DNA from 3 places in the Bacillus altitudinis genome. Region 3 is predicted to be linked to each of the others. Evidence: predicted binding sites of a transcription regulator. Region 3 holds the regulator's gene; each other region holds the start of a gene.
The links. The regulator LexA, encoded in region 3, represses DNA repair genes until DNA is damaged. The targets are predictions, from matches to a motif close to CGAACATATGTTCG.
Positions count from the first base shown of each region.

Region 1: a site for LexA is predicted at 1,730-1,743, ahead of uvrB (excinuclease ABC subunit UvrB). Genes of this name have one in related genera too.
Region 2: a site for LexA is predicted at 1,868-1,881, ahead of ID12_RS15445 (DNA polymerase IV). Genes of this name have one in related genera too.

Region 1 is NZ_CP009108.1:392,712-397,001, reverse strand. Features, by position in the region: gene ID12_RS02025 (PEP/pyruvate-binding domain-containing protein) at 1-989, opposite strand, end outside; gene ID12_RS02020 (CsbA family protein) at 1,275-1,520, shown strand; gene uvrB (excinuclease ABC subunit UvrB) at 1,811-3,796, shown strand; gene uvrA (excinuclease ABC subunit UvrA) at 3,804-4,290, shown strand, end outside.
Region 2 is NZ_CP009108.1:3,069,838-3,074,127, forward strand. Features, by position in the region: gene ID12_RS15430 (GNAT family N-acetyltransferase) at 1-548, opposite strand, end outside; gene ID12_RS15435 (GNAT family N-acetyltransferase) at 545-1,024, opposite strand; gene ID12_RS15440 (YfmQ family protein) at 1,306-1,755, shown strand; gene ID12_RS15445 (DNA polymerase IV) at 1,897-3,129, shown strand; gene ID12_RS15450 (YolD-like family protein) at 3,145-3,489, shown strand; gene ID12_RS15455 (MDR family MFS transporter) at 3,721-4,290, shown strand, end outside.
Region 3 is NZ_CP009108.1:2,673,627-2,677,916, reverse strand. Features, by position in the region: gene tkt (transketolase) at 1-424, opposite strand, end outside; gene ID12_RS13430 (DUF896 domain-containing protein) at 613-843, opposite strand; gene ID12_RS13425 (YneB family resolvase-like protein) at 913-1,560, opposite strand; gene yneA (cell division suppressor protein YneA) at 1,578-1,889, opposite strand; gene lexA (transcriptional repressor LexA) at 2,049-2,669, shown strand; gene ID12_RS13410 (hypothetical protein) at 2,717-3,160, opposite strand; gene ID12_RS13405 (IseA DL-endopeptidase inhibitor family protein) at 3,457-3,999, shown strand; gene ID12_RS13400 (STAS domain-containing protein) at 4,032-4,290, opposite strand, start outside.

The DNA of each region.
Region 1 (4,290 bases), 1.4 Mb from region 3:
CTTGTGGGTCCAGGCATATGATCGTCCATTGAAATCCAGAAGTCTTGCAGCTCTTCAGGTTTCATTTGAAAGGATGCACCTGAGGAGCCATTTGCTGTATTGGTAAAAGCAGCAGTAATCGGTCTTGCTTGAAGTAAATAAAAAGTACCATTTGACATGCCGAATTCGATATCTACTCCATGTCCATAAAGTTCTTCTACTTGTTTTGTCATTTTCGTGATTTGGATCAATTGATCATCTCGAAGACAAAATTGGCCAGCCATCTCCTCACCTACGGGTTGTTCAATGACGCCCTCTTGACAGGGAACAATTTGCACTTCTTTTGTTCCTAGTGATTTTTCAATAGAGTACGTTTCTTTGTTTACAATAAATGTATCTGGCGTCACAAGACCGGAGACGATGGCTTCTCCTAGTCCATAGCTTGCAGTCATCATGACTTCGTTTGTTTTTCCTGATACAGGATTCTCACTAAAGATGACACCAGAGATGTCAGAATGGATCAATCCTTGTACAACAACAGCCATGAGCGGCATCTCTTCCTCGTTCTCAATCATCTCTTCCTTATATTCTGTGACTCTTGCTGCGAAGTAAGACGACCAACATTCTTTGACGGCTTGCAAGAATTCTTCATTTGTTTTGATATTTAAATAGGTCTCGTATTGACCTGCAAAGGAGGCGCCTTCGAGATCTTCCGCAACAGAAGAGGATCGCACTGCAACGGATGGATATGTTTTCAACAATGATTGAAAGGATGAAAGTAATTCTGTCTCCATTTGTGAAGGAAACGAAGCTTCTGTGATTTTTCGGGCAAGGTTTTGATCAGTTGGATGGAAATTGTGATATGAAAGAAAGCTTGCAAAGCTGTTCGTTTTAATAATAAATCCATCTGGAACTGGCAGTCCGTGATTGTTTAATTTAATTAAATTCACGCCTTTTGCCCCTGCGAGTGATGCGGATTCTTCAGCCGCATGAAATAATACTGAATACATGGGAATGCCCCCTTATCCAAATAGCCAATGGTTTCATTTGTCTCTTTTTGTTTTTTTGAATGATAGTGCGCACTATCATTTTCATCATAGAATTTATTGGATGTAACTGTCAAAGACGTAAAGACCTATCTTTAGAAAGGGGACGTTTTCACTAATTTTCCTCCTCATCTATATCAAAAGTCTTCACCCGAGAAGAAAAAAAGCTGAAATCGAAAACTGTGAATTGTTCATTATGCCAATCTTTACTATAATCAAGGGAGTAGACCATGTAGAGGGAGGGTTTTTGTGATTACAAAAGCCATATTTGCACTTGTTTTTCCTTTCTTGCTCGTTATTTTATTTTCAAAGGTTACTTATAATCATTACGTTGGCATTGCATTAACAGCAGCGCTTTTATTTGCTTCGTATATGAAAGGCTATACAGAAACCTACTTTATCGTAGGATTAGATATTATTTCTTTAGTGGCCGGGGCATTGTTTATGGCCAAGAAAGAAGTCGAAAAAAGAGAGAAGGCTGAAAAACATCATTGATGTGATCCCTCTTGATGAAAAGAAAATGTTTTTGATACAGGAGCTGTGCTTACGATTTCTAGTGAGTGCAGCTTTCTTTTTTGTGGTTTTTCTGCTGATCGAATATCTCACTCCAAAATGTTCCATACTGAAAGGAAGGTTTCTTTAGAGGGTTATGAGCCACGGCAGAGAGGGTATGGTTGTATTGGAAATAAAAATCAAGTCAGACACGAACTTTAGTTCGTATTTTTGTGTTCTTTTATGATAATATATTCATTAGATAGATTTCGTAACGAAACGGAGGCTTTGATGTGAGTGACCGCTTTGAATTAGTTTCTAACTATCAGCCCCAAGGGGATCAGCCAAAAGCCATTGAAAAGCTTGTGGAGGGCATCCATCAGGGGAAACAGCATCAAACGCTGTTAGGTGCTACAGGTACGGGAAAGACCTTTACTGTATCCAACCTGATCAAAGAAGTGAACAAACCAACCCTTGTCATTGCGCATAACAAGACACTTGCCGGACAATTATACAGCGAGTTTAAGGAATTCTTTCCGAATAATGCTGTCGAATATTTTGTGAGTTATTATGATTATTACCAGCCTGAGGCGTATGTGCCTCAAACTGATACATTTATTGAAAAGGATGCCAGCATTAATGATGAGATCGATAAGCTAAGGCACTCCGCCACATCCTCATTATTTGAGCGGAGAGATGTCATCATCATTGCCAGTGTGTCCTGTATTTATGGCTTAGGTTCTCCTGAAGAATACAGAGAGCTTGTGCTGTCTTTACGAACTGAAATGGAAATTGAACGAAATCAGCTGCTGCGTAAGCTTGTGGATATTCAGTATTCTCGTAATGATATAGATTTTCAGCGCGGAACCTTCAGAGTTCGAGGAGACGTCGTTGAAATTTTTCCTGCTTCACGAGATGAGCATTGTATCAGAGTGGAGTTTTTCGGTGATGAAATTGAACGTATTCGTGAAGTAGATGCTCTCACTGGAGAAATTCTCGGTGATCGTGACCACGTTGCTATTTTCCCAGCATCTCACTTCGTCACAAGAGAAGAAAAGATGGAAAAAGCGATTATTAATATTGAAAAAGAGCTTGAGGAACAGTTGGAAAAGCTTCGTGAAAACGGGAAATTGCTTGAAGCACAGCGTCTTGAGCAGCGGACAAGGTATGACCTTGAGATGATGAGAGAGATGGGCTTTTGTTCAGGGATTGAGAACTACTCAAGACATCTCACCCTACGTCCGCCTGGTTCAACACCTTACACATTGCTTGATTATTTTCCGGATGATTTTATGATTGTTGTCGATGAGTCACACGTGACCATCCCGCAAATTCGCGCCATGTACAATGGGGACCAGGCAAGAAAACAAGTGCTTGTTGATCATGGATTCCGTCTGCCGTCAGCACTTGATAATAGACCCCTCACATTTGATGAGTTTGAAAAGCACATTAACCATATTGTGCATGTATCTGCAACACCTGGCCCATACGAGCTTGAGAAAACGCCAGAGGTTGTGGAACAAATTATTCGTCCAACCGGTTTGCTTGATCCAATCATTGAAGTCCGTCCAATTGAAGGACAAATCGATGACTTAATTGGGGAAATTCATGCAAGGGTTGAGAAAAATGAGCGTGTGCTTGTGACGACTTTAACGAAGAAAATGTCTGAGGATCTGACAGATTATCTGAAAGAAATCGGAATCAAGGTCAATTATCTGCACTCAGAAATTAAGACACTCGAGCGGATTGAGATTATTCGTGATTTACGTCTCGGAAAATATGATGTGCTTGTAGGGATCAACCTTCTTCGAGAAGGCTTGGATATTCCAGAGGTGTCGCTCGTGGCGATTTTAGATGCGGATAAAGAAGGCTTTTTACGTTCAGAAAGATCCCTCATCCAGACGATTGGCCGTGCTGCAAGGAATGCAGAAGGCCGGGTTATTATGTATGCAGACAATATGACGAAATCAATGGACATTGCCATACAAGAAACAAAGCGGAGACGTGAGCAGCAAGAAGCGTATAATGAGAAATTTGGTATCACTCCGCAAACGATCCATAAGAAGATTCGAGATGTGATCAAGGCAACAAAAGTACATGAGGATTCAGAAGAATACGAAACAAAAGCAGCACCAAAGTTGTCAAAAATGAGCAAAAAAGAACGAGAAAAAGTGATCGAAAACGTCGAGATGGAAATGAAAGATGCAGCAAAAGCGCTTGATTTTGAAAAAGCAGCAGAATTAAGAGATCTATTGCTAGAGCTAAAAGCGGAAGGATGAATGCCTGATGGCTATGGAACGAATAGAGGTGAAAGGGGCAAGAGCCCACAACCTTAAAAATATTGATGTCAATATCCCGCGCGATCAGCTAGTGGTCATTACGGGTTTATCTGGTTCGGGAAAATCGTCGCTTGCCTTCGATACCATTTATGCAGAAGGTCAGCGTAGGTATGTTGAATCACTGTCAGCCTATGCACGTCAATTTCTCGGTCAAATGGACAAACCAGATGTAGATGCGATTGAAGGGCTTTCTCCAGCGATTAGTATTGACCAGAAAACGACAAGCAGGAACCCTCGATCAACCGTTGGGACTGTTACAGAAATTTATGATTACTTGCGTCTATTATATGCTCGAGTCGGAAAACCGATTTGTCCTATTCATGGGATCGAAATTACATCACAGACGATTGAGCAAATGACAGACCGCATTTTAGAGTATCCAGAACGAACGAAACTACAAGTGCTTGCTCCGGTCGTATCTGGACGTAAGGGAA
Region 2 (4,290 bases), 400 kb from region 3:
TATCCTTCTATCCAGCTCTTTTGAATGATTTGCTTGAGTCGCTGCTTTTCTTGACGGAATTCTTCATGCCATTCTTTTTTGAATTCGACAACCTCAACCTTGCGTCGCGGTGTCCATTTCATTTTTGATAGGGTGAGCTCTTTTGCCACATGAATCACATTTGTTTCAAAAAACCCCAATTTTTCATATAGCCTTTTTGCAGGGGTGTTTTCTTGCCCTGTGGTCAGTTCTATCGGGACATTCTTCTCCATAATTGTCGACATAAGTCTTGTTCCAATACCCTGCTTTAGCGCTTTTGGATGCACAGCCAATCGACTAATGATCAAACAATCTTTCAGCTCTTCATAGGAGACTACACCTAATAAGAGATCATGTTGCTCAAAACCAATAAATTGCTCTTTTGCTTTCATGACATCTTGAATGGTCTCTTTTAATGGCGGAAGATCAGCATAGCCAATTTGTTCAGCTTCTTGTTGGTATGCAGCTAGTTGAATATGTAAGATCTGCTTTGCTACATCACTTATTGTGTGATCTAAATGTACAATCATTTCATTGCCTCCAGCTTCTTCACAAATAACACACGGTCTTCATGAATGCCATCGTAATCTGAAAAGACTGAGATGCCATCTACTGTTTTATCTCCCTTTTCTATCTGAAACCCGAGTTTTGTATGGTAAGCAATGGAGACTTTATTGATAGGAGCTGTGACAGCTTTAATGGTTGTTCTTCCTTCCTTTTCAGCCGCTTCATAAAAAGCTTGATAGAGGATTTTGCCTATCTTTAATTTACGGTGATCTGGGTGGACGCCAACAAAGTGAATATAGGCTTCATCCGAATGAGATTGCGATAAAAAGCCAACCAAAAAGCCGATCAGCTCTCCCTTTTCAACGACAACAAAACTTGTTTGCTGGAAATGTTCAAAAAAGAGCTTTGGCAATTTTGCACGCAAATCTCTGCCTCCCCACCAGCTTTGAATGACGGATGTGACTGCGTAAAAATCTGACGGTTTCACTTGACGTATCATGATGGCCTCGCCCCTTTTTCCATTTTGGCTTTCCTTTGATTCGTTTTTTCTCAAAAATGCGATTGTTTCAATAGTCTACTGTCTGATCAAATGGTTGTAAAGACAGTATGCCCGTCTTTTTCATGTTCACTTGTTGGTTCTTCGTCTTTCAGCCGTCATCTCCTTTTAAATCTTCACACTTATTTCAAAAAGTTCACTTTTTGTGCGAAAGTTTCATTCATTTGTTATGTTAAGATGGTTCATATAGGAAATGGTACAAATGTTTATTGGAGATGATGAGATTGGTTTGGGTTGTTATTTCGCTTGTTGTGTTTAGTCTTTTAAAGCTGCTTGTCACCTCTTTGCCTTCTGGTGTTGTTGAGCGCCTTTTTAGCCGCTACGCCGTACATGCTAAAGTAACAAGTGAGCAAACAAATATTACTTTTCAAGGTCGTTCGCTTGATGAGCAGCGAGCATCTGAAATCATTCAACATTTTAATGATGCGATCTTTATTGAACGCTATTATATTTACCCTGGTGATGAAGAGCGCTTTCTTCATCCGAATGAAGGGCCAGCGCCGCTTACTATGCAAACAAAGCATGGGAAACATGATGTCACCCTTTATCTATTCCATTATGATGACCATGTGGATGTGGTTCGGCAGTTTACACATAAGCCAAAGAAAAAGCTGATGGCTTATCGTCTGCGTTCTGAACCGCTCCAAACATTCCACAACATGGCACATGCCTAACAATCGTTGCAGCAGACGAGACGAAGTGTTCATCACTTCGTCTTTTTTGTATGGACAGCTTTTGAATGATTTACCAGTATGAATTTCACCTCATGTTGTTTACAATAGATACAGAACATACGTTCTAAGAGGTGAAGTACAATGAATGAACGAGCCATTCTGCTTGTGGATATGCAGTCATTTTATGCATCAGTTGAGAAGGTGGAGGCGCCTCATTTGGAGAATGTGCCGCTCATTGTCTCTGGAGATCCAGAACGAAGAAGCGGAGTCGTCCTGGCAGCCTGCCCTCTCGCGAAGAAACGTGGCGTACAAAATGCATCAAGGTTATGGGAAGCACAGGAGAAATGTCCTGAAGCAGTGGTCGTACGTCCACGTATGCAGCGCTATCTCGATGTCTCTGTCATGATTACAGAACTGCTTGAACAATACACAGACCTTGTCGAGCCATATTCCATTGATGAACAGTTTCTTGATATTACAGGCAGTCTTACACTATTCGGCTCTCCACATGAGATCGCTCAACATATACAAACAACGATTATGAACCAGACTGGCATTTACGCACGTGTGGGCATAGGCCCTAATAAAGTGCTCGCTAAAATGGCCTGTGACCATTTTGCCAAAAAAAACAGATCCGGCATCTATGAACTGAGTGCCGACCGGGTTGCCACTGATTTATGGCCGCTTCCCATTGGGAAATTATTTGGCGTCGGCAAACGAATGGAGCATCATTTGAAACGAATGGGCATCAGTACTATTGGCACACTTGCTACTTATCCGTTAGACCGATTAAAAAAACGCTGGGGAATCAATGGGGAGCTTCTGCAGCGAACAGCTTTAGGACACGATCCCTCTCCAGTCACTATTCACACACATGATCAACAAAAAGCCGTTGGGCATCATATGACCCTTCCCCGTGATTACGCATCTCTTGAGGAGATCAAAGTCGCTCTTCTTGAATTGAGTGAGGAAGTCGCTCGGCGGGCACGTTTTAAGCATTATCTCGGTCAAACAGTGTCTGTTGGTGTAAGAGGGGCTGATTTTTCACATCCAACAGGCTTTCATCGACAAATGAAGCTTCATTCACCGACACAGTATGGCTCAGATATTGCAGAGGCAGCGATTCAGCTATGCCAGCAGCACTGGGATGGTCAGCCCATTCGCAGTGTAGGCATTACCCTCTCACAGCTGCAGCCTGACAGCCACTATCAGCTGACTTTATTTGATCATCATTTGAAGAAAGATCAACTCAGCAAAGTATTTGATGAAATCCATCTGAAATATGGACCTGCGGCATTATTGCATGCTTCGTCACTGACAAGCGCAGGGCAGGCATATCACCGCGCCGAGAAAATTGGCGGGCATTACAAATAACGGAGGCGAACAAGCATGAATCCCAATAAATTAACACCTGGATACAACATCATGTGGGAATCAAGCCGAATGATGCTACCAGAGCACCGAGAGCAACTACTTGCTCAAAAACGAAAGAAAAAAGAATATACACCTCTACCGCTCAGCTCCGATCAGCTAGAGGAAATGAATGTTTTGATCACACAGTCGATTACCGAGGATCAAGCGATTTGCGTGACATATGTCTCATCAGGCATGAAAGCACAGTTTTGGGGCTGGGTGAAAGCCATTCATTATGAAACACGCCGAATGAAAATCGTGAATGACGAAGATGTGCTAGACCTTTCCTTACATCAAATTATCGCCATCGACCTCAATTGATTTTCGCAAAACGAAAACATGATCATTGAAAAACACGCTTCGTTTTTCTGAAAAAATTATGATCCATCAAGGCTTAAAACCTTGAAAACGAGGCATATGCTCTTCGAATGAACGGAACGGTTCAAGCTTCTCTGTCATTTGACGGATGACTCCTCCATCAAATTGTGTATTTAATTTGCACAATTTTTCATGTATGATTGGAACATCTTACAAACTCAGGGGAGACACAGCATGAAAAATAACTTACGCACTTTACATCCACTTAGTTGGACGATCATCATCGGCACGATATTTGGCCGAATGGCGACATCCATGAGCATTCCCTTTTTAGCCGTTTATTTGACACAAGTCAAAGGCGCCTCAGCCTCTTCAGCTGGATTGATCATTGCCGTCAGCTCTCTTATTGGGATTGTTGCGAGTTTTTACGGCGGCTATGTTTCCGACCGAATCGGCAGAAAAAAGGTCATGCTTTTATCCATCTTTGGCTGGACACTTGTCTTTGTTGGCTTCGCGTTTGCAGATGCCATTTGGGTCTTCTTTTTTATGAATGCTTTAAATGGACTGTGCCGGGCGCTGTTTGAACCAACGTCTAAAGCACTCTTATCCGATGTCACCCCATCGAGCATTCGGTTGTTTGTCTTTAACTTACGGTATACGGCCATTAACATTGGTGTCATTTTCGGCCCGCTGCTTGGCTTATATCTCGGGTCATCAAAAACGACTTTTCCATTTCTCGTCGCTGCCCTCATTTACTTGTTGTACGGGTTAACGCTGGCATGGCAATTTCAAAAGCATCCAGTG
Region 3 (4,290 bases):
TGTCTTTGTTATACGTTTCTGCAAGATGTCTTTCTGCAAGTGCCATTCCTACAGCCATCGCAATCCCTTGTCCTAAAGGACCTGTTGTCGCATCTACGCCCTCAGTATGTCCAAACTCAGGATGTCCAGGTGTTTTGCTTCCCCATTGGCGGAATTGTTTTAAATCTTCGATGCTCAGATTGTATCCGCTTAAATGAAGCATGCTATATAAAAGCATAGAGCCATGTCCCGCAGATAACACAAAACGGTCTCTGTTAAACCAATTTGGATTTTGCGGACTTACGTTTAAGTGATTCGTCCATAAAGCGTACGCCATTGGTGCAGCGCCCATCGGCATTCCAGGGTGACCGGAATTCGCTTTTTCAATTGCGTCTATGGAGAGAGTACGTATTGTTGCAATAGATTTCAATTCAATCGTTTCCATATAAATCCCCTTCCGTATCTTGTGTACACCATTATCATAAATCTACTGTCCTTTTTTCACAACTATTTCACGCCGAAAAAGAAGGATTTTGTCACATTTAGTTTATCGATCACCTAAAAACTTATACAAATATGAAAAAAGATGAGAATATTCCTCCCATCTTTTCAAAAATCAAGAAATGATGACCTTTAATGAAGATTCTGGTCTCTTTCTCTTTTTAATTTTTCTGGTGTGACATCGTTTCCTTCTGGATCGACGATTTTCACGGTTTTAAGTGTATTTTTCATAGAAGAACGAAAAGCCTTTAAATATTCCTCTCTTAATTGCTTTTGTTCTGTTTTCTCAGCGTCCGACAAACCGGCCTCTTTCGACTTTTTTGAAAGCTCATTGATTCTTGCAAGCTGTTCTTTAGAAATCATGACAAACTCCTTTAAAACATTTTCTCTACATACTACTAAATATCAGTCATTTTTACAACAAATCACGCTTTAAGTCGCAAGCCCTTTTTCATATTCTTGGTACCTTCTATGGACGGTTGCTTTTGAAATGTCAAAACCAAGTGCCTGCAATGTCACTGCAATTTCAGCGAATGTCATGTTATTTTTTCTTAATCGAACAATTTCAGAAATCGGTACTTCAATACGTTCGCGGCCAGGCGCCTGTTCTTGGTGTTTTAAATTCAGTTCGGGTTGATACCCTCGCTCAACAGCTTTTTTCATCCCACGCTTAATTTTCAAATTATGAATTTTCCGCTGATACTCTTCTACAACGCCTACAATTTCAATGACCATTTCGTCTGCTTCTGAAAGCTCAAGCTCTCCTCTATGAAATACGCTGTACACCTTGACTTTCTCTTTAAACAGACAATGAAGAAGAGCGATTTTCGCCTGCCCTCTTCCAAGGCGTGTCTCATCTTGAATGAGAACAGCATCGATTTCTTCCTCTTTCAGCGTAGCCAGCATGTCAAAAACACCGTCACGATCAAGATCGTATCCACTCGCTTTTTCTTTAATCACTTTGACTACATTCATCTTGTGCGCTGCAGCTAAAGCAAGCAGTTCTTCTTCTTGTCTTTTAAGCGAGGTTTCTTGCTCTTCTTTGGCAGTACTTACTCTCGCATAAATGATTGCATTCATGTCTTCAATCGACCTTTCTACTGTACTGTTGCAAGTTGATATACGACTGGATGCTCTTTTTTAACTGGAATGACAAGGATGTCTCCAGGCTGGATGTCAGTTGAAGCGAGATCATTGTGTTCAGTTACCCAGTCAATAAAAGCATTTTTATCGATCGATTTACTGTCGTTTACTTGATCAGCTAATCCCCAAAGAGTATCACCTGATTGAACCTCTATTTTAACATATTGATTTGGATCATTATGGCTAGTGACTGCAATAAGTGAGAGAAATATGCCAACGATGAATGAGAATAGCCCAATAAAAATAATAGATTCCTTTAACCTCATAATGTCATCTCTCCTAATAGAATGTGTGTTCGTTCTTTCTGACACTCATTATAAATACGAACAAACGTTTCTGTCAAACGTTTTTTTCGAACCTATGTTTGTACTGTTAGGAAAAACATGCTATAATTTCTTTAAAATTGACGTTTTGAGGTGCAAAAGATGACGAAGCTATCAAAAAGACAACTCGATATCCTGAAATTCATAAAAGAAGAAGTAAAAAGCAAGGGTTATCCCCCATCCGTTCGTGAAATTGGCGAAGCTGTCGGTCTAGCATCAAGTTCAACTGTCCATGGACATTTAGCTAGACTAGAAACGAAAGGTTTAATTAGAAGAGACCCAACGAAACCTAGAGCGATCGAAGTACTAGATGAAGAGGAAATGAATATTCCAAAGAGCGCTGTAATGAATGTTCCAGTCATCGGAAAAGTCACAGCAGGCTTGCCTATCACGGCTGTTGAGAATGTAGAAGAATATTTCCCACTTCCAGAAACTTTTGCAGCGCCAGATGAACAAGTATTTATGCTTGAAATTATGGGAGAAAGTATGATCGATGCAGGTATTTTGGACAAAGACTACGTCATTGTGCGTCAGCAAAGCACTGCCAACAATGGAGATATTGTGGTGGCTATGACAGAAGAAGATGAAGCAACAGTGAAACGTTTTTATAAGGAAGATACACACTTTAGATTACAGCCCGAGAATCCATCAATGGAACCGATTATTTTACAGAATGTGAGTATACTAGGTAAAGTGATTGGCGTATTTAGAAATATTCATTAAAAAAAGCCGGTATTTCATCAACGTTTGATGAGAGCCGGCTTTTTCTTTTATGAACAAGAATATGCAAGAATACTAGAGCTTGGGAACGAGCCAAATGTAAAGTTCGGCCATATGAAACCCGTTGTACGGCCAAAAGGCTGCGAGGAAAGAACATACATGAGAAATACTTGACCGTTTCTAAGGAACACAATGGTCCACCTTCTATTACATCCAGCTGCAAATTGAACCGTTTGCTGGCTTCCGCCTACACTCTGCCCTGCAATGAGCGGCTGCATACTTTGAGGCTGAGAAACTGCTTGTTGATATTGCGAGATGATATGCTGCGGCGGGGCTGGCGGGACCGATTGTCCTCCTGCTCCTTGCCCTTGCCCAGTCCCTCCGAATGGCAAGCCGGGAAATCCTCCAACTTGAGAAATAGGAAACGCCGGCATGCTTTGTACCTGCCGATCGTACAAGTACCCATTCCACGTACCTTCATATGGATTATACATATTAAACACCACTTTCTTAGACATTCATCACGACAGTATATGTCATACATAAAAAAAGAGTGTTGAAGAGACAAATAGAAATCTTTCCAAAAGACGTTTTATTCTTCTTTAGAACGGTTAAATATTAATGAGGAAGAAAAAAATAAAAAAATGAAAACTTTTTGTCTCCCTCAAACGTTATATATGTAGAAAGAAAAGAAATAAAAAACATTTAGATTTAATACTTGTAATATCTCTGTAACTATTGTAACATTTGTAACATAAGAAGTTTTCATTGAGAAAAGGAGGCAATCGCCTTGAAAAAATTATTTGTTTTATTAACCGCTATTATGCTTATGATCTCATTACAAACAACAACACTGGCCGCTTCCAAAAAATCAGCCGCTTTGACAAATAAAGAAGCGTTACATATTGCCCTTGATGCAAGAGAACACTTTTGGAGTGCGATGTCAGGCTACAACATTAAAGAGCATTCAGATTACAAATTAAAATCATTTACTTATAAAGATATGACTTACAACTACCTGTCTAAAACATTTGATACAAAGAAAAAACTAAACAGCTATCTATCTCAAGTGTTCACAAAAGATGCCATTACTCACGGTTTAAAAGACTATCAGTTCATCGTTCATAAAGGTAAAATGGCTGTGCCAGTTGGTGACGGAGACAATATGCTTAATTGGGATAAGGCAACACCTAAACTCGTCTCTAAGAAAAGTACAATCCGCACATACGAATTCACAGTCCCAACACTTGATGGACGCAAAGTAAAACGTACTGTCACTTTCGAGAAAGTACAAAAGGATTGGAAAGTAACAAAAATTGACGCTGTGATCTAAATAAAAACCAGGCCGTTTACTAGGCCTGGTTTTTATATGGATGAAAATTCAGTCATACGATCTAAAGCGTGAGCAAGTGATGAAGCCGTTTGAAATTCATTAAAAGGCAGTCCAAGCTGTACAGCCGTTTGAGCAATTTCTGGTCTAATGCCTGAAATGGTCGTATCAACCCCAATTAACCGAAGTGACGTGACAAGATCAAAGATTTGATGTGCTACCATCGTATCAATGATGACGACACCTGATAAATCAATACATAAATGTTGAACACCTTTTTGCGAACACTGTTTT